DNA from 4 places in the Virgibacillus ihumii genome. Region 3 is predicted to be linked to each of the others. Evidence: riboswitches for the same ligand, from Rfam matches in the RefSeq annotation. Region 3 holds a riboswitch; each other region holds the start of a gene.
What was found. Region 3 has a riboswitch for S-adenosylmethionine ahead of HUX68_RS11740 (PLP-dependent aspartate aminotransferase family protein). Riboswitches for the same ligand answer to the same signal wherever they lie in the genome.
Positions count from the first base shown of each region.

Region 1: another riboswitch for S-adenosylmethionine. It lies ahead of ssuE (NADPH-dependent FMN reductase); the one in region 3 lies ahead of HUX68_RS11740 (PLP-dependent aspartate aminotransferase family protein).
Region 2: another riboswitch for S-adenosylmethionine. It lies ahead of HUX68_RS00410 (5-methyltetrahydropteroyltriglutamate--homocysteine S-methyltransferase); the one in region 3 lies ahead of HUX68_RS11740 (PLP-dependent aspartate aminotransferase family protein).
Region 4: another riboswitch for S-adenosylmethionine. It lies ahead of HUX68_RS09110 (LLM class flavin-dependent oxidoreductase); the one in region 3 lies ahead of HUX68_RS11740 (PLP-dependent aspartate aminotransferase family protein).

Region 1 is NZ_CACVAN010000001.1:2,910,340-2,915,293, forward strand. Features, by position in the region: rRNA gene HUX68_RS14210 (23S ribosomal RNA) at 1-699, shown strand, start outside; rRNA gene rrf (5S ribosomal RNA) at 861-976, shown strand; tRNA gene HUX68_RS14220 (tRNA-Asn) at 1,106-1,180, shown strand; tRNA gene HUX68_RS14225 (tRNA-Thr) at 1,185-1,257, shown strand; gene HUX68_RS14230 (hypothetical protein) at 1,424-1,669, shown strand; SAM riboswitch class I at 1,829-1,936, shown strand; gene ssuE (NADPH-dependent FMN reductase) at 2,398-2,937, shown strand; gene HUX68_RS14240 (LLM class flavin-dependent oxidoreductase) at 2,969-4,345, shown strand; gene galU (UTP--glucose-1-phosphate uridylyltransferase GalU) at 4,505-4,954, opposite strand, start outside.
Region 2 is NZ_CACVAN010000001.1:67,286-72,239, reverse strand. Features, by position in the region: gene HUX68_RS00420 (cation diffusion facilitator family transporter) at 1-457, opposite strand, end outside; gene HUX68_RS00415 (ArsR/SmtB family transcription factor) at 500-826, opposite strand; SAM riboswitch class I at 1,038-1,134, shown strand; gene HUX68_RS00410 (5-methyltetrahydropteroyltriglutamate--homocysteine S-methyltransferase) at 1,223-2,329, shown strand; gene HUX68_RS00405 (hypothetical protein) at 2,436-2,579, shown strand; gene HUX68_RS00400 (universal stress protein) at 2,673-3,089, opposite strand; gene HUX68_RS00395 (SulP family inorganic anion transporter) at 3,133-4,593, opposite strand.
Region 3 is NZ_CACVAN010000001.1:2,438,481-2,443,434, forward strand. Features, by position in the region: gene megL (methionine gamma-lyase) at 260-1,444, opposite strand; gene rarD (EamA family transporter RarD) at 1,825-2,727, shown strand; SAM riboswitch class I at 2,807-2,922, shown strand; gene HUX68_RS11740 (PLP-dependent aspartate aminotransferase family protein) at 3,012-4,724, shown strand; gene HUX68_RS11745 (hypothetical protein) at 4,694-4,867, opposite strand.
Region 4 is NZ_CACVAN010000001.1:1,849,203-1,854,156, reverse strand. Features, by position in the region: gene HUX68_RS09125 (beta-keto acid cleavage family enzyme) at 1-442, shown strand, start outside; gene HUX68_RS09120 (3-hydroxyacyl-CoA dehydrogenase NAD-binding domain-containing protein) at 444-1,409, shown strand; gene HUX68_RS09115 (thioesterase family protein) at 1,431-1,901, shown strand; SAM riboswitch class I at 2,368-2,475, shown strand; gene HUX68_RS09110 (LLM class flavin-dependent oxidoreductase) at 2,722-4,092, shown strand; gene HUX68_RS09105 (sodium:solute symporter family transporter) at 4,116-4,954, shown strand, end outside.

The DNA.
Region 1 (4,954 bases), 470 kb from region 3:
AGGGCCGTAATCCGGTCCGGAGACAGTGTCAGGCGGGCAGTTTGACTGGGGCGGTCGCCTCCCAAAAGGTAACGGAGGCGCCCAAAGGTTCCCTCAGAATGGTTGGCAATCATTCGCATGAGTGTAAAGGCAGAAGGGAGCTTGACTGCGAGACCTACAAGTCGAGCAGGGACGAAAGTCGGGCTTAGTGATCCGGTGGTTCCGCATGGAAGGGCCATCGCTCAACGGATAAAAGCTACCCCGGGGATAACAGGCTTATCTCCCCCAAGAGTTCACATCGACGGGGAGGTTTGGCACCTCGATGTCGGCTCATCGCATCCTGGGGCTGTAGTCGGTCCCAAGGGTTGGGCTGTTCGCCCATTAAAGCGGTACGCGAGCTGGGTTCAGAACGTCGTGAGACAGTTCGGTCCCTATCCGTCGTGGGCGTTGGAAGTTTGCGAGGAGCTGTCCTTAGTACGAGAGGACCGGGATGGACACACCGCTGGTGTACCAGTTGTTCCGCCAGGAGCACAGCTGGGTAGCTACGTGTGGCAAGGATAAGTGCTGAAAGCATCTAAGCATGAAGCCCCCCTCAAGATGAAACTTCCCATCACTTCGAGTGAGTAAGATCCCTCAGAGACGATGAGGTAGATAGGTCCGAGGTGGAAGCGTGGTGACACGTGGAGCTGACGGATACTAATCGATCGAGGACTTAACTAAACAGCTTTTGATGGTGCGTTGCATATACGCTTATTCAGTTTTCAGGGTATAAATTCCTGAATAGCTCTTGCATTTTTTATCGAAAATGCCTATAATATATCTTGTCTTGAAAAATGAGGGAGAACATCGTGACGAAAGATGTCATGGTTCCAGCCCGAAGGTCTGGTAGCAATAGCGGAGAGGTCACACCTGTTCCCATGCCGAACACAGCAGTTAAGCTCTCCAGCGCCGATGGTAGTTGGGGCTTTGCCCCTGCAAGAGTAGGACGCCGCCAGGCCATTAATAATAAGCTTGTTTTTAAGCAGGCTTTCTGATAGTAAAAACTTGGTGAACAGCCAGGTTTTTGTAATATGAAATGCTATAAATAGCAGTATATTTGGGTAACATACCAATTAGTTATTATTATTCCACAGTAGCTCAGCGGTAGAGCGATCGGCTGTTAACCGATTAGTCGCAGGTTCGATTCCTGCCTGTGGAGCCATCATGCTTCCATAGCTCAGCCGGTAGAGCACTTCCATGGTAAGGAAGGGGTCAGCGGTTCGAGTCCGCTTGGAAGCTTATATTTTAAACGCTTATCCTCCAATAGGTATAGGCGTTTTTTTATAATTATTCTAAGAATGTTTGTTTTGCAGACTAAAATTTGGCTTTTTCTAACCGTCGAAGGAAAAAGACCATAAATGGGCTTTTAATTATCAAGCTGGCATAAAAAAGGGGCATTTTGTTAATGTATAAAAAATTGGTTGTTGAAATGAAGAAATCCGGATTGACAATGGAGGACCTAGCTGATTGTTTAAAAATCACGCCAAATGAGGTTTATGAAAGGATTTATCAGATTGGAACAATCTTTGATGAACATGAGGGGGAGATGAGAAATGATTTCTATTTTTCAGAAGCGCTCATAATAACGCGTACTTTTTTCCCTGGTCGCTCACCTTTTGAAGTATTTGGTGTCCTAGAGGATGAAAAATAGCAAGGGAATTACTAAATATAAACAAACAACCGCCGCCACCCTAATATCAAAACCATATAACCATTTTAATGTCATCCGATAATGGAAAACACTAATTAATTTAAAAACCCACTTGATTTATCAGACTAATTGGAATATAATGGGCTGTAATAATAAAATATCTTATCCAGAGAAGCTGAGGGATCTGGCCCTGTGAAGCTTCAGCAACCTCTGACATTGTCAGAAAGGTGCTAAATCCAGCAAGATTAATTTCTTGGAAGATAAGGGCGGATTCCAATAATCGCAAGTAACCCTCTTTTCTTATCCAAGGAAAGGGGGTTTTTTGACGCATTTTTTCGGCGTACTTTTTAGCAGATGGGGTTGGAACAAAACAAATAAATGTATAAGAAAAGACGGACAATACTCTATTTTAGCGGAGGAAATATGCGTAGACTCCTGCGGGAGGAAAGGCCTAGGTGAGACTCTGAGTGCGAAGCACGAAGAGGCTCAACAGCCGCCCGCGGTAAAGAAGACACAGCGAAAGTGATTTCCTTGAGCTGATGTCGCACTTATGCTCGAAAGTGAAAGCGAAGTATATTTCCGGAGCGGCTAGATTCCTCAACTAAGTTAATTCGTATTTTCTTTTGATAAAATACTTTTGTCCCAGCCTCATTGCATAAGTGCAACTATGGTCGTCACCCAAAGGTTTGGTGACAACCAAGTTTTCTAAACAGGAAAGGATGGTTGAAATGAGTGAAATTGTTATTTTATCAGGAAGCCCCTCTGTAACTTCACGTTCGGACCAGGTGCTGAAATATTTAGGGAACTTGTTAACAGAGGAGCATTTTACGGTGACGCATATTTCAGTCCGGGATTTGCCTTATAAAGATTTGTTTACCGGAAATTGGGAACATCCCATCGTTCAGGATATTGCGGCGATGATTCGGAAGGCAAACGGCGTGATTGTGGGATCACCTGTATATAAGGGTGCATATTCCGGAGCATTGAAGTCCTTGATTGATGTGCTGCCGCAGGATGTATTACAGCATACCCCGGTATTGCCATTGATGACGGGTGGAAGTGCTTCACATTTGTTGGCAATTGAGTATACGTTAAAGCCGGTACTTGCAACATTAAAGGGGTATAATCTGAAAGGACTTTATTTGCTGGATAGTCAAATAGATAAATATAGTGAAAACCCAATTATTGATCGGGAAATTTTGGAACGGACGAAAAAACAGTTGTATTATTTTACGGAACTAGTAAACGGCGGGGTTGTTTGGAATTAATCTAATTTGATACTGAAAGGGGCTGGATAGAATGGTAAATAAACGAATTTACTTAAATGCATTCGATATGAATACTCCAGGACATCAGTCACCGGGTCTTTGGACACACCCGGAAGATGAGTCACATCGTTATAAGGACAGCAGTTATTGGATTGAACTTGCTAAACTGTTGGAGCGCGGAAGATTTGATGCGGTATTTATTGCAGATGTGCTTGGCACGTATGATGTTTATAAAGGATCAAGAGATGCAGCGGTACGGCAGGGAGCTCAGGCACCGGTGAATGATCCGCTGCTGATTGTACCGTTAATGGCTGCGGTTACAAATCATCTCGGGTTCGGGGTAACCTCTTCCGTGACGCATGAACATCCATATTTATTTGCCCGTCGGATGACGACGCTTGATCATCTGACAAATGGACGGGTCGGCTGGAATATTGTTACGTCTTATCTTAAGAGTGCGGCGGTCAATATGGGGAGGGCCGGTCAGATTAAACATGATGAACGGTATGATATTGCAGCGGAATATGTCGATGTTTGTTACAAACTCTGGGAAGAAAGCTGGGAAAGTGATGCAGTAAAATTGGATAAAGAAAATGGTGTATACACTGATCCAGACAAGGTACATGATATCCATCATGAAGGAAAATACTATAAGGTTCCCGGTGCTCATTTATCTGAACCGTCCAAACAAAGAACCCCAGTATTGTATCAGGCTGGCGCATCACCAAAGGGAAGAGCTTTTGCCTCAAAGCATGCGGAATTGGTCTTTATTGGTTCGCCTACCAAAAATGCCGCCAAAGAGACGGTGAGACGCTTGCGTGAGGATATTGCCAAAACGAACAGGTCCCAGGATGAGATAAAAATATTAACCATGCTGACACCAATTGTTGGAAAAACGGAATCGGACGCACTGGAAAAACTGGAAGACTACAAAAAATATATCAGTCATGAAGGTGCATCTGCTTTATTCGGTGGATGGACAGGAATTGATTTGTCAGCATATGAAGAGGATCAGGTTATTGAGTACATCGAAAACGATTCAATCCGCTCTGCGCTGGAAAGTTTTACAAACATAGACCCGGATAAACAATGGACCGTTGGAGAGATAAAAGATTTTGTCGGAATTGGCGGCATGAGCGGATATATCGCAGGTTCACCCGAACAAATTGCAGATCAGCTGGAAGAATGGGTTGATGAAACAGGTGTTGACGGATTCAATATTGCGTATGCTATCACACCTGGGACATTTAAAGATTTTGTTGAGTTGGTAATTCCTATTTTACAGGAGAGAGGGTTGGTGAAACATGATTATCACGGAACGTCATTAAGGGATAATCTGTTTGAAAAAGGCGACCTTCTTCCCGAACACCATCCTGGAAAACATACAAGAAAAGAGCTGGTTAAATAACTAAGAGGGGAGAAGACAGTCAATGAGGCGATTAAATCTAAACAGGGTTTAATCGCTTTTTGCTAATCCTTGATGTTTACAGTTTCTTAAAGCAATTACATGAAAACCCTGATTCCGAAATAATTACACGAAATCAGGGTGAACAATTTGAACCCGGAGTTACGGTTTACTTTCCATTAAGTGAAAATTCCTATCAAGAATGGTTTTCTCCTTCTTTAATATGTCTTCAATACCATTCATAACATCTTGCCTGATAGCCGGATTGTTTAATGCGACTTCCATAGTGGTTAATATAAAACCAATTTTTTCACCGACATCATATCGCTTGCCATCAAAATTATACGCATATACGCCTTGACGTTCATTTAGTCGTTGGATGGCATCCGTTAGCTGGATTTCTCCGTCAGCACCGATTTCTTTTGTTTCCAAAAACCGGAATATATCAGGTGTTAATACATAGCGGCCCATGATGGCCAAATTTGATGGTGGATTATCACGTGGCTTCTCAACAAAACAGTTTACATCATATAAACGACCTTCTTGTTTAGTTGGATCGATAATTCCATACCGATGAGTTTCGTTTTTGGGAACTTCCTGAACGCCGAGGAC
Region 2 (4,954 bases), 2.4 Mb from region 3:
CCGCACGCAAATTTAAATTTTCATCGGTGTCACCACGCATTAAAATCCATGCTACCACGATGTTTACAATAAGACCAATGATGGCGATGATAAGCATGCCGACCGACGCCACTTCATGCGGGCTGGTAAACCGCTGAAATGCCTCATAGAAGATATACAGTGCAATGGCCATAAGTGTCACACCATTAAAAAAGGCTGCCAAAATTTCAAAGCGTTTATACCCATATGTTTTACTGTAGTTAGCTACTTTCTCACCCATGGCAAAAGCAATCAATCCAACACCAAGGGAAACAGAGTCACTAAGCATGTGACCCGCATCTGACAGTAAAGCAAGACTGTTCGTGATAAACCCGCCAACCGCCTCTATGATCATATATGCGGTTATAATAATAAAGCTGATCATCAATGCCTTTTTATTTGCACCATGTGTATGGTCGTGACCATGATCGTGTCCCATAGGAATACCTCCCTGCTATTATGTAACATATTAAAGTTGGCATCAGCTGTGCAGTGCATGGTCAATGGTTTGCTTCAAAATGTTAATAACATGCTCATCGTCATGGGAATAATACAATGTTGTGCCTTCCCGGCGATACTTCACGAGACGCAAGTTCTTTAGGAATCGAAGCTGATGTGAGACTGTAGATTGCCTCAGGTGCAGCGCTTCCGCAATACCATTCACCGAATATTCATTATGAAATAATAAGTGCAGGATCCGGATTCTGGTTGGATCCCCTAAAGCTTTAAATGTCTGCGAAACAACAAACAATGTTTCCTCATCCAAATCTTTTTGTTCGATCTGCTGTTCTTCATTTTGATCTGCCATTTATAATTCCCCCACTCGTCTAAACCATTCGAATGTTTGGCTGAAGGTTGTCAATATTAATATATGCGTATATCAGTATATGTTCATATTTTATAATTGAACCATTCAAAAGTCAAGAAACCGTCTATGATGATGAGCTGCAAATTTTTGTATTGACATTCCAAAACTTCAGGTGTATCGTATTATTTAAACTAAACTGAATAACGAAATATTCTTATCCAGAGAGGTGGAGGGACTGGCCCTTTGAAGCCTCAGCATCGGTTATAAAACTGTGCTAATTCCAGAAGCGCAATGCTTGAAGATAAGAAGAGTGACGTATAAAACAGTCAGGTCTCTTCTTATTGGAAGAGGCCTTTTTATGTTTTCGGATTCAGTTACCTTAAAGGAGGAACATGGATGACAACCAAAATCGGTACAAAAGCACCTTTTCGCGCAGACCAGGTTGGGAGTTTGCTCCGACCTGAGCGGCTGCATGCGGCAAGAAAGGATTTTAAAGAAGGCACTATTTCTGCAGAACAATTGCGTGATGTGGAAAATGAGGAAATCAAACGGGCAGTTGACAAACAAATTGAAACCGGCCTGGAAGCTGTCAGTGATGGGGAATTCCGCCGAACCTGGTTCCACCTCGACTTTATGGAACATTTAAACGGATTTGAAGGATATGTACCTGAACAGGGTTATGCATTCAATGATCAGGAAACGGAAAAATACAACGTTCGGAATTCGGGGAAAATCTCATTTAACCGAAGTCATCCATTTTTACGGGATGTCAACGACCTACTTGATATTGTTGATGAACGTGCCGCTGTAAAGTTTGCGATCCCAAGCCCAAATATGTTTTTTAACGATGGTATTCGAAATGCAGACATTTATCCGGATGTTGAAAAATATGCAGAAGACATTATCCAGACGTATCAAGATGCGCTTCAGGCTTTTTATGACAAAGGACTCCGCTATTTGCAGCTGGATGATGTCTATATTGCCGGGCTTGCTGCTGACAGTGTTCCATGGAATGATGATATGGTCGACCGGGATTATCTGATTGACCTGGCAGTGCGTGTTCTCAATGAAAGCCTCGCCGAAAAACCGGATGACCTGACTGTAACAGTACACTTATGCCGGGGAAATTACCGCTCCACATGGGCATTTGAAGGCAGCTATGACCGGATTGCCCCGAAATTATTTGCAAAAGGCAATGTTGATGGATTTTTCCTCGAGTATGATGATGATCGTTCCGGCAGCTTTAATCCGTTGAAATACGTTCCTGAGGGTGGTCCGCGCGTTGTACTTGGCGTTATCACATCCAAATCGGGTGAACTGGAAAATAAAGATGAAGTCATCTCGCGTATAAAAGGTGCGGCTGAATATGTTCCACACAACCAGTTGTGTCTGAGCCCACAATGCGGATTCGCTTCAACCCATCACGGTAACAAACTTACGGAGGAACAGCAGTGGGCAAAACTGAAATTTGTTGTGGATGTGGCCCGTGAAATTTGGAATTAAGTGCCAAAAAGGCTGGGACAAATCAAAAAGTGTAATTCAAAAAACGAACAATTCTAGAAATTAGCGGAGGAAATATACGTAGACTCCTGCGGGAGGAGAGGCCTAGATGAGACCCCGCAGTGCGTATGCACGAGGAGGGCTCAATGGCAGTGTGACATTTGATAATACCGTAACAAGCATTTCCAATATTATTAACCGAATTAACAAAATGGATTTTCAGGCAAAAGTTGTCCATCATATTTCCCAGTGAAAAAATCGTTGAATGCTGTATAAACGTTAAAGCCCGTACCTGATGTTCAGGCACGGGCTTGTTCAATTCACGTAAAGACATGGTTTCACTTTTTCATTTCACAATAAGAACCGGACAATCAGCCCGTTTAGCAACTTTGTGGCTTACACTGCCTAAAATCATCGTTTGCAGATTATTCAACCCTCTGCTCCCGATTACAATGCAATCAAAATCATGCGAATTTGCAAATTCAACGATTACCGGGCCGGGTTCCCCGTGAAGTATTTGCACGTTGTAGTCAATATTGTTTCCCTCAATCTGATTCAATACGTGCTGAATCTTTTCTTTTCTTCGCTGCATAATTTCATACTTACTGTCATGGTGGAGAACATCTGATTTTGATTTTTGCCCATCAACCACATAAACAACATCAATTGTTCCTTTAAATTTTTCTGCAAGCTGAATGGCATAATCTGCCGAACGAACTGAATGTTTTGAACCATCCGTAGCCAATAGTATCCGTTTAAACAAAGGTTCACCCCTTAGAAATTTCGCACTCTATGACATTTCCATATTAATGACCGGACGCTTTTGAAAGTCCGCCGATACGTTTTTTTAAATTGCGGCTTTCATCATTCAGTCCGGTATACGTTACGTGTATATCATTTTCCGCAAACTTCATTTCAATTTTATCCAGCGCACCAATTGCCGAATCATCCCAGAGATGTGCGTGTGTCAGATCAATTTCCACCGCTTCAACAGAGTCCATAAAGTTAAACTTTGCCGGAAAATCGCTGACCGAAGCAAAGAACAACTGTCCTTCCACACGATAGATTTTTTTCTGCTCCCGCAAAATAAGCTCTTCCGTCACTTTTATCTTGGAAATTTTTGCAGCAAAGAATATTGCGCTTAACAGCACCCCTGCCAAAACACCAATCGATAAATTATGCGTTACCAGAACGAGGGCCACCGTTGTGACCATTACGGCTGCATCCGTTTTAGGCAGTTTGTTCAAATTTTTCACCGATGACCAATCAAACGTACTTATTGAAACCATAAACATGACACCAACAAGCGCCGCCATTGGAATTTGCACAACCAAACCACCCAGAACAATAATGAGAAACATCAGGAAAGTCCCAGCAACAAAAGCGGATAACCGGCCGGCACCACCCGATTTGACATTAATAACGGATTGTCCGATCATAGCACATCCGGCCATTCCGCCGAAAAATCCCGCTACAATATTGGCAATTCCCTGTCCGCGGCTTTCTTTGTTATTATTGCTTTCCGTATCCGTCATATCATCTACTATATTAGAGGTTAATAATGATTCCAGCAACCCGACAATTGCCATTGATAAGGAATATGGAAAAATAACCATAAGTGTCTCAAATGAAAACGGAATGGATGGGATCAGAAACACCGGCAGCTGCTGTGACAGTTCGCCCATATCTCCTACCGTTCCTACATTAAGATTACCATATATTACAATTAAAGTTACCACTATGATTGCTACCAACGTTGATGGAACAGCTTTTGTTATACGCGGAAAAAGATAAATAATAGCTAGTGTTAATCCAACGAGCGCATACATAACCCATGTTTCGCCCACAAAATGTTGAAGCTGTGCCATGAAAATCATAATCGCCAATGCATTCACAAATCCGACCATAACCGAACGCGGAACAAACTTCATCGCTTTTGCCAGTTTAAAAATACCAAATAAAATTTGAATAATACCTGTCAAAATAGTTGCCGCCAATAAATACTGCAATCCATAATCTGCAACCAGATCGACCATTAGCAAGGCCATTGCACCAGTCGCTGCCGATATCATTCCGGGGCGTCCTCCGACAAACGAAATGACAACAGCAATACAAAAAGCCGCATATAGACCAATCATCGGATCCACCCCGGCAATTATGGAAAAGGCAATTGCTTCCGGTATAAGAGCCATCGCTACGACCATACCAGCCAGAACATCTCCCCGAACATTACCAAACCATTCCTGTTTTATTTCCTGTAAATTCACGTAAGCACCTCTTTACTGTTATTATTTTGTCCTTCCCATGTGCATTGCCTGACACATTTCAACAAGACAAGTTTCATCCGTATCCGTTTTTAACAAGGTGAATCATATCATACAACGCTTTATACACAAAATTTGATGTAAACGCGAACATTAATGAAATGCTCCCATTTCCTATGCTTTTCTTTAAGTTATTGCACGATTTCACAAATCCTAATTGCACTAAAAACATGAAAAAGCCCATTCCTGATGTTTAGGCATGGGCTTTCATTTAACATACAATTGTCCTATCTTCCACTTCCAAAATCCTACGGGTAAGAAAGAAGTTAATGCATGGAATCCATCCGACATTTCCCTTCAGAAC
Region 3 (4,954 bases):
GCTCGAGTGGTTTCATAATCAAATGGCGCACTTCCTTTGCTAGTTAGTAATATTAATATACGCCACACGACTTGAAAATTCCTGCTTTCCCGACAAAATTTCCCTTGGTAATCGAGCTGGATCACTGTCATTTTTGGCAAAAAATCACACCTGCACCGGCAAATAGCTTGTACAGGCGTGTTTATTTACGTTCTGAAAATACGTTGGAACACTTGATGAAACTTTTTGAGGCTGGCCTTTTCAGTACATAAGCCCTCCCCTAAAGATTGTTAAGTGCCTGCTCCAGATCAGACCAGATATCCTCCCAGTGCTCGAGGCCAACGGAAAGACGAATGAGCTGGTCGGTGATACCCATGTTAAGGCGCGCATCTTCCGGCACAACGGCATGTGTCATTGTGGCCGGGTGCTGGATCAATGTCTCTGCATCGCCCAGACTAACCGCGATTTTTAAGAATTTAAGATGGTTAAGGAACTGTTGGGCATCCTGCTTGGTTCCTTTTACATCAAATGAAATCAGCCCGCCGCCGCGTCTCATCTGTTTTTTACAGATGGCATTGTCCGGGTTGCTTTCATCACCGGGATAATAAATATGCTTCACTTTCGGATGGCTGCGCAGTTTTTCAAAGACCCTTTCCGCATTGTCACAATGACGGTCAATCCGGAGCGGTAAAGTTTTCAACCCGCGCAGCAGCAGCCAGGCGTCCATCGGCGCCATAATTCCGCCAATATCTTTTTGCGTGGTCATGGCCACTTCATCGAGGAAGTCTTTTTTACCGACAGCAAGGCCAGCCACGACATCCCCATGCCCGCCGAGGTATTTCGTCGCACTGTGCAGCACAACATCACAACCGAGATCAAGCGGCCGCTGCAAATATGGTGATGAGAAGGTATTGTCGACAACCACCGGAATCCCATATTCTTTGGCAACTTCAGCTACCATCTGAAGATCAATCAGCTTCATGGTCGGGTTAATGGGTGTCTCCACGTAAATACATGTTGTTTCCGGTTTGATCAATGAACGGATTTCATCTTTCGTCTGCATTTCCGAAAAATCATGCGTAATATTATACTTGTCCTTCATCATGGATAATAAGCCAAATGTACACCCGTAGAGTCCCGACGAACATAGCACATGATCGTTTGCCTTTGTCAGTGCAATCAGAATTGCCGATACCGCCGCCATTCCGGAACCAAAAGCGAGGCCGCGTTCACCGTTTTCCAGTGCTGCAATCCGCTCCTCAAGCACGCTTACGGTTGGATTGCCCAGACGGGAATACACATAACCCGCTTCTTCCCCGGCAAAACGACGCTCCCCCTGTTCAGCCGTGTCGAATGTATATGTCGAGGTCTGGAAAAGCGGTGTTGCCAAGCTTCCAAGCATCTCTTTTGAATCGTATCCTTCATGAATTACCGTCGTCTCAAAATGTTTATTTTCGTTTGTCATTCAGAATCCCCCAATTTAAAAAATCTAGTATATTCATATACTACTATCTTATTCTATTCCACAACAATTTGAAAGCGTTTCCCGGGATTTTTACGAGTCGCGGTGATTGCTTTTACCGAAAAAAGAATCTAAACTTGATTTATTTAGCAAATGGCGCAGCGTGTGCACGTTTGCTGCTGGAGTTCGCATATTTGCGGGTGGGTTCGCATGTTTGGGCTGGGAGTTCGCACGTTTGTGCTGGAATTCGCACGTTTGGGCCGGAATTCGCACGTTTGTGGCTTCACTTCGCACGTTTGCGGGTGGGTTCGCACGTTTGAGCTGGGAGTTCGCTCGTTTCAAATTTCAATTCATGCAAAACTATTACAAAGGAGGCTTGCTAATTGGATCAGGAGAATAAACTTGGAATTATCTATGCAGCGGCAGCCTATACACTTTGGGGGTTTCTGCCAATCTATTGGAAACTTGTCCAGCACGTTCCGGCAGATGAAATTCTTGCACACCGCATTCTGTGGTCATTCATTTTTATGATGATCATCGTGCTTGTATCCGGCAAGCTGCGGCCATTTTTCAAGGAGTGCAGACAAATACTGCACGACAAAAAGAAACTGATCGGGATTTCTGCGGCTTCCGTCATTATCAGCATCAACTGGCTGACGTTTATTTGGGCGGTTAACAGTGAACATGTTGTTCAGGCAAGCCTTGGCTATTACATAAATCCGCTTGTCAGTATTTTACTGGGCATGATTGTTTTAAATGAATCTCTAAGCAGACGGCAGCTGCTTTCATTCATCCTGGCGGCGATCGGGGTTATCAATCTCACCATCAGTTTTGGCGTGTTTCCATGGGTCTCCCTCGTATTGGCATTCAGCTTCGGGCTGTATGGACTGTTGAAAAAAATGGTCGATATCGGAGCAATGTTCGGGCTGACGATTGAAACGATGATTGTAACACCGATTGCACTTATTTATCTGGTTGTTATTCCTGGCAGTACGCTTGCACCTGACATAATGCTCTCCAGAAATGGTACTTTACTGTTTGGTGCCGGTATAGCCACGGCGATCCCGCTTCTGCTGTTTGCTGCCGGGGCGAAACGGATTCCGCTGTCAATGGTTGGCTTTCTACAGTACATTGCACCGACTCTTATGCTTGTTCTCGGCGTGTTTTTGTATGACGAACCATTTACACAGGCACATCTTGTTTCATTCCTATTCATTTGGGTGGCATTAATCATCTACATGGGAGCGGCACGGCATAAAAAACCGGTACGCCAAAAAGAAATCTAAATTATTTTAAAAAATCTGTTGACGAACGGCACGGAACATGTATATAATATTCATTAAATTAATTAAAGTTAGTTATATCTTCTTATCAAGAGCGGCGGAGGGATAGGCCCTGTGAAGCCCGGCAACCTAAAAGGCAGTCATTGCTTTGAAAGGTGCTAAATCCTACAGATCAATTTTCGATCTGGAAGATAAGAGGAGGATCGTTGTAAATAACGCCCTCTTCTTAGGAAGAGGGCTTTTTCATTCTCCTCTTCCTCCAGATACAATTCAAGGAGGAATTTTTCATGTCAAACTATCAACTTTTTAACCCGGAAACTAACCTGCTTCACGGCGGACAGCAGCCTGATCCGACTACAGGATCACGCGCGGTGCCAATCTATCAGACTACTTCCTATGTGTTTCGGGATACGGAACATGCGCAGAATCTTTTTGGACTGAAGGAAGCAGGCAATATTTATACCCGTATCGGCAACCCGACCGTTGATGCATTTGAACAGCGGATTACATTACTTGAGGACGGTGCTGCAGCGGTGGCGACTTCATCCGGGATGGCAGCAATTACACTATCCATTTTAAACATCGCCCAAAGTGGAGATGAAATCATCGCCGACAGTAATTTGTACGGCGGGACATATAATCTGTTTGCCAATACACTCCCACGTTATGGCATCGATGTAAAATTTGTCGACGGAACGGACCTGGAACAGATTCGCAGTTCGATAACATCCAAAACAAAAGCAATCTTTGGTGAGACGATCACTAACCCGAGCCTGAATGTATTGGACATTGAAAAGATTGCCGAAATCGCGCATGAAAATGATATTCCGGTTATCATTGATAATACGTTTGCTACACCTTACGTTTCGAAGCCACTAACATGGGGGGCCGACATTGTCATTCATTCCGCAACGAAATGGATCGGCGGCCATGGTACAACAATAGGCGGAGTGGCGATTGACGGCGGCAGATTTGATTGGACAAAAGGGAAATTCCCTGGGTTCACCGAGCCTGACGAAAGCTATCACGGCGTTCGCTATGCGGATCTTGGTCCTGTAGCATTTGCCACAAAACTGCGTGTCCAGTTGCTGCGCGATATTGGTGCATGTCTTGGACCACAGGATGCGTTCCAACTGCTGCAAGGACTGGAAACCCTTCATCTACGGGTGGAGCGACATAATAAAAATGCGGCAGAAGTTGCTGACTTCCTGCAAAATCATCCTGCAGTCGAATGGGTCAACTACCCTGGTTTAAAAGATCATCCATCACACCAGACCGCACAGAAATATTTTCAGATCGGATTTGGTTCGGTGATTACATTTGGTATTAAAGGTGATCGTGATGCTGGACGCAAAGTAATTGATAATATTTCTATCTGGTCCCACGTTGCCAATGTCGGCGACGCTAAATCGCTGATCATTCATCCGGCATCAACGACACACCAGCAGCTGGGTGCTGAAGACCTGAAGCAAAGCGGTGTTACAGAGGAATTAATCCGCCTGTCAGTTGGCCTTGAATCGACTAAGGATACGTTAGCCGACCTGGATCAGGCAATCGCAAATGCAGCCGGTGTTGAAAAAACAATTGAGACGACGGATGCTGATGCCATTAACTGGCTGCTGTCCACCCCATTCAACCGGGAGAACGGACTTCGCAAAAAAACCATTGCTGTCTATGGCGAAACATCGTTCAATAATTTGGATAAATTAGGATTCCAGATCGTTACAGTCGGCAATCATGGGAACTACAACTCATTGCAGGAAATTCCATTTGATGTGGATGCTGTTGCAACGAATAATCAGGCACTGCCTCCTGAGACGATTGAACAGTTTATTAATAAAGAAGGAAAAATTCTTTGGACAGATAATCCGAGCGAAAGTGACCAAACTTTGGAGAATGCCAAAGCCGCCGGAATTACTGTTATTTCCGGAAAGGATGCCTATCAAGAAGCAACCAGACTTCGTAGTGGTCAATCTGATAAAGTACTGACAAACGCATAAGGAAATGCAGCGGACGGGGAGAAGTCTTGGTAAAAAGATTGCCCCCGTCCCGCTTTTTCCGAACCGGTTGATGTTTCGCCCGTGCGGTTGATGTTTTCCCCATACGGTTGATGTTCCGCCTGTGCGGTTGATGTTTTCCCCATACGGTTGATGTTTCACCTGTGCGGTTGATGTTCCGCCTGTGCGGTTGATGTTTTCCCCATACGGTTGAAGTTTCGCCCGTACGGTTG
Region 4 (4,954 bases), 590 kb from region 3:
GCTCGTACAGGACAGCGGCGTTAAGCCGGAGCTGGAGTGCTTTGATACCGGACAAATTCGGTTTGCCAATCAGTTGGTGCAGGAAGGTCTGATTGACGGTGATCCGCTGTTTCAATTTTGTCTTGGCATTCCATGGGGAGCGGCAGCTGATGCAGAGACGTTGTCGTATATGAAGAGCAGAATCCCTGAAAATGGACGTTGGGCCGCATTCGGGATTGGCCGCATGCAAATGCCGATCGTCGCCGAATCTGTATTGCAGGGCGGAAGCGTTCGTGTTGGGCTTGAAGACAATCTGTATTTGAAAAAAGGGCAGTTGGCAACGAATGAACAGCTGGTTGATAAAGCGCTCGGGATCGTACAAAGCCTTGGGTCCGACATCATGTCACCAGCCGAGGCACGTGATTTATTAAATTTACGGAACCCAAATGGAAAGGAAGACTAGCATGATGAATAATACAATAATGAAGGTTACGGTTGTTGGAACTGGCGTAATCGGCAACGGCTGGATTACCCGGTTTCTGGCAAACGGTTATCAGGTAACAGCAACAGATCCAGCCCCGGGTGCAGAAGAAAGGATGCGGGAGGCTGTGCGACATGCCTGGCCGGCGATGGAGCAGATGGGACTGTCTGACGCGGCATCCGTGGATAACCTGTTTTTTAAAGAAGATCTCGCAGAAGCTGTTGGGAATGCTGATTTTATTCAGGAATGTGTTCCGGAGCGTGAAGGATTGAAACGAGGCGTGATTGCCGATATCGATCAGCATGCACCAGCGGAAGCAGTTATTGCCTCAAGCACATCGGGTATTTTGCCAAGTACGCTTCAGGCTGATGCGGAACATCATCCGGAGCGGGTTATTGTCGCACATCCATTCAATCCAGTTTATTTGATGCCGTTGGTTGAACTGGTCGGCGGTGAGAAAACGGATGCTGCATTTGTTGAAAACGCAAGAGAGTTTTACAGCGGACTTGACATGAAGCCTCTTATCGTCAATAAAGAAATTGAAGGACACATCGCTGACCGGCTGATGGAGGCTATCTGGCGCGAGTCGCTGCACATTGTAAATGACGGTGTCGCAACCACTGAGGAAGTTGATGCATCGATCGTATATGGCCCGGGATTGCGTTGGGCTCTGATGGGGCCTTTCATGACGTTGCATATGGGTGGCGGAAAAGCAGGCATGCGCCATCTATTGGAACAATTTGGACCCGCGCTGAAATTGCCATGGACAAAATTGGAAGCACCGGAGTTAACGGATGAGCTTGCCGAAAAAGTAATTGAAGGCTGTGAACAGCAAACAGCAGGCGTTGAAATGGAAAAGCTGGAAGAACGTCGTAATGAATTTTTAATTGAACTGCAACAGCTGCTGGAAAAATACTGGCCAAGCGCTAATTTGACAGGTAAACTTTAAACGAACGGGAGGGACGGTACGATGAGCAAAGTAATCTTGAGTGATGTTGTCCGCGAAGACTGGATTGATTACAACGGCCACATGAATGATGCCGAATATGTGCGTGCATTCAGCTGGGGTGTTGATGCATTTATGAATCTGATCGGCTTGACCGGAGATTTCCGTGATTCTCAACACTACACAATGTTTACGCTGGAAAATCACGTGTGTTATTTAGATGAAATGAAGCTGGATGAGCCTTTTGAGGTTCGTTTGAGCCTGCTTGATTATGATGCCAAACGAGCGCACGTCTTTTTTGAATTGTATGGCGAAAAAGGAAAACGTGCTGCAACCAGTGAGCAGATGCTGATGGGAATTGATCAGACATCCGGCAGTCCGGCACCGTTTCCTGAAGAAGTTTTTGCGAAGGTGGAAGAGCTGGCTGCTGAGCATACGCCGGAAGAAAAGCCAAAAGAAGCGGGCCGTGTGATCGGGATTCGGAAGAAAAAGTAAGAGAGTATGGAACGTAAGATTTCCGGCTGGGGATGAAATCGCACATATCTGGTCCGGAATCGCACATATATGTGTCAAAACCGCACATATCGATGTTGAAACCGCACATAAGCGGTTCAAAATCGCACATATATGATGGGGTCATCATATATTCGAATCGTAGGTCGAATTAATCAAAATTATGGGATTATCTAAAAACGCGAATATCTGATTCGAAATCGCGAATAATGGTTGCAAAAACGTGGATATCCGGTTCAAAACCGCGAATATCCATTCCGAAATCGCGCATATCCAGTTCGAAATTGTGCGCATATATGATTATGCATGATGGCTGATATAATGCAGTCAATTCAAGGATGAACAACTGCATAATGAGTGGATAATTGAAATTGTACTGATCTAAAATTCATGTTGACAAATTAAATATCTGTGATAACATAAACAAAAATTAAATAATTATGATTACTTCTTATCAAGAGAGAGGGAGGGACTGACCCTGTGAACTCTCGGCAACCAGCTTTTATTAAGCATGGTGCCAAATTCAGAGGAATGGATAGCATTCCGAAGATGAGAAGGTGCGGCAAAATTAATTCATTGTTTTGTGAACCCTTCTCTATTTCGGAGAAGGGTTTTTTGCATTTGATTGGAAAGGGGAGCGTATAAAAAATGGAAGTGTAAACAAGTACATACAGGATTTCCGGCAAAAGGCGTGATGATTAAAGGTTTTGTAAGGAAAACGCCTAATTTGCAGTCACCTATACGCTTAAATTCTAGTTTTCTTATTGGTTTAGTGTATTTAACTTTCAAGGAGTGATATTTTATGAAAAAGCAAATTCATTTAAACGGTTTTATCCAAAACTCACCTTCTCCGCACTCAACAGGGTTGTGGAAATATGAAAAAGATCAAGGTACCAATCATAACCGATTGTCTTACTGGACAGAAACAGCAAAAGTGTTGGAACGTGGGAAATTCGATGCACTTTTTATCGCTGATGTATTAGGGACCTACAGTGTTTATAAAAACAGCCATCGACCGGCGGCACAGCATGCTGTACAGCTGCCCGCACATGATCCGTTGATTCCGATTTCGGCAATGGCGGCGGTAACGGAAAACTTAGGTTTTGCACCGACCATATCCGCAACATACGCACAGCCTTATGCGTTGGCACGGCAGTTATCCACGCTGGATCACCTGACAGAAGGGCGTGTGGCCTGGAATGTGGTGACATCGTATTTGGAAAGTGAAGCGGTGAACCTTGGTCTTTCCGGACGCCTTCAGCATGATCTCCGCTATGACCGGGCGGATGAGTTTTTGGAAGTGGTTTATAAGTTATGGGAACACAGCTGGGATGACAATGCCGTTATTTATGATAAAGAAAATGACAATTTTGCAGATCCGGATAAGGTCGACTTGATTAATCATCAAGGGGAATTTTTCGATGTACCCGGACCGCATTTAGTCGAACCATCGCCACAGCGTACGCCGGTTCTCTTCCAGGCAGGGGCTTCACCAAGGGGAAGAAATTTTGCGGCAAAACACGCAGAAGCTGTTTTTACAAAAAATCATTCACTGGATGCTTTGCAGCAATATTCCGAGGACATTCGGAATCGCACGAAGGAACAGGGCAGACAACCTGGTAATGTGCTTATTTTCCCAATGATTTTGCCGATTATCGGTTCGACAGAAGAAGAGGCTTATGCCAAATATGAGGAACTTACGGAGCAGGTCAGCTATGAAGGAACGCTTTCGCTGTTATCCGGGCATACAGGGATTGATTTCTCCACATACGATCCTGACCAGTATATCGAGGATATGAAAACGGAAGCTGTTCAGGGGAATCTGGATATGTATGCCAAAGATCCAAATAAAAAATGGACATTGCGTGAGGCTGTTAAAAATCATGGGCTTGGCAATGGAACGGTCCGGTTTATCGGGACACCGGAACAGATCGCCAACAAAATAGAAGAGTGGGCAATCGAGGGCGATGCTGATGGATTTAATATTGCCCAAACGTATTCACCGGGGACATTTGAGGAATTTGTGGATTATGTTGTGCCTGAGTTGCAGAAACGCGGGATCTATCGGAAAGAATATGAGGCAAAAACATTGCGGGAGAACATGTTTGGTAAAGGACAGCCCCACTTGCCGGAAAATCATCCTGCTAAAAAATTAGGAGTATTAAGCAAATAACAACACGTTAAAAGGAGGAGAAAATGGACGCACTAACAATCTATTTGTGGATCGGATTATCGTTGTTTTTGGTCATTATGTTGGCTTTAGGATTTGTTGGCTCGAAGAAAACGAAAAATATGAGTGATTTTGCGATTGGTGGTGAAAAGCTGGGTCCGGTAGTGCTTGGGCTGTCCTTTGCATCAACCTATTTGAGTGCTGCTACATTTTTAGGTTACCCGGGCTGGTCGTATGAATGGGGATATTCGAATCTGTGGCTGTTTTTGGCCATGATTGGTGGCGGGCCTATCGGTGTTTTAATGGTGGCAAAAAAAGCACGAAAACTGAACACGAAGCAGAAGTCCTTGTCGTTGCCGGACTGGCTGGGTGATTTTTACAACAGTGATATTTTACGGGTCGGCACGGGGTTAATCTTGCTTTTCAACATATTCTACATCGCCGGGCAATTTGTCGCAGGTGCGAGAATATTCGAGTACATGCTTGGAATGTCTTATACGAGCGGATTAATCCTGATTGCAGTTGTTGTTGTCGTGTATGTGCTGGCCGGTGGTGCATTTGCTGACGTTTATACGGATGCGGTACAGGCGATATTAATGGCTGCTGCCGGTTTGTTTATTTTTATTTCCGGATTAGTTGTTTTTTGGAAAGGGGATATTTCTTCAACAGTATCCGGTATCACCAATAATTTGGCCGGCCAGGATTCGAGTCTGGTAGGCGTGTTTAATTCGAATTCCATCTATTTTGATTCATTTACTGCCATCATGGGTGCCATTATAATCCAATGGGCATTTGCATCGGCTCCTCATTTATTCAATAAGGTACTTGGGTTAAAGAGTGAAAAAGATGTCGGAAAAATGATCTT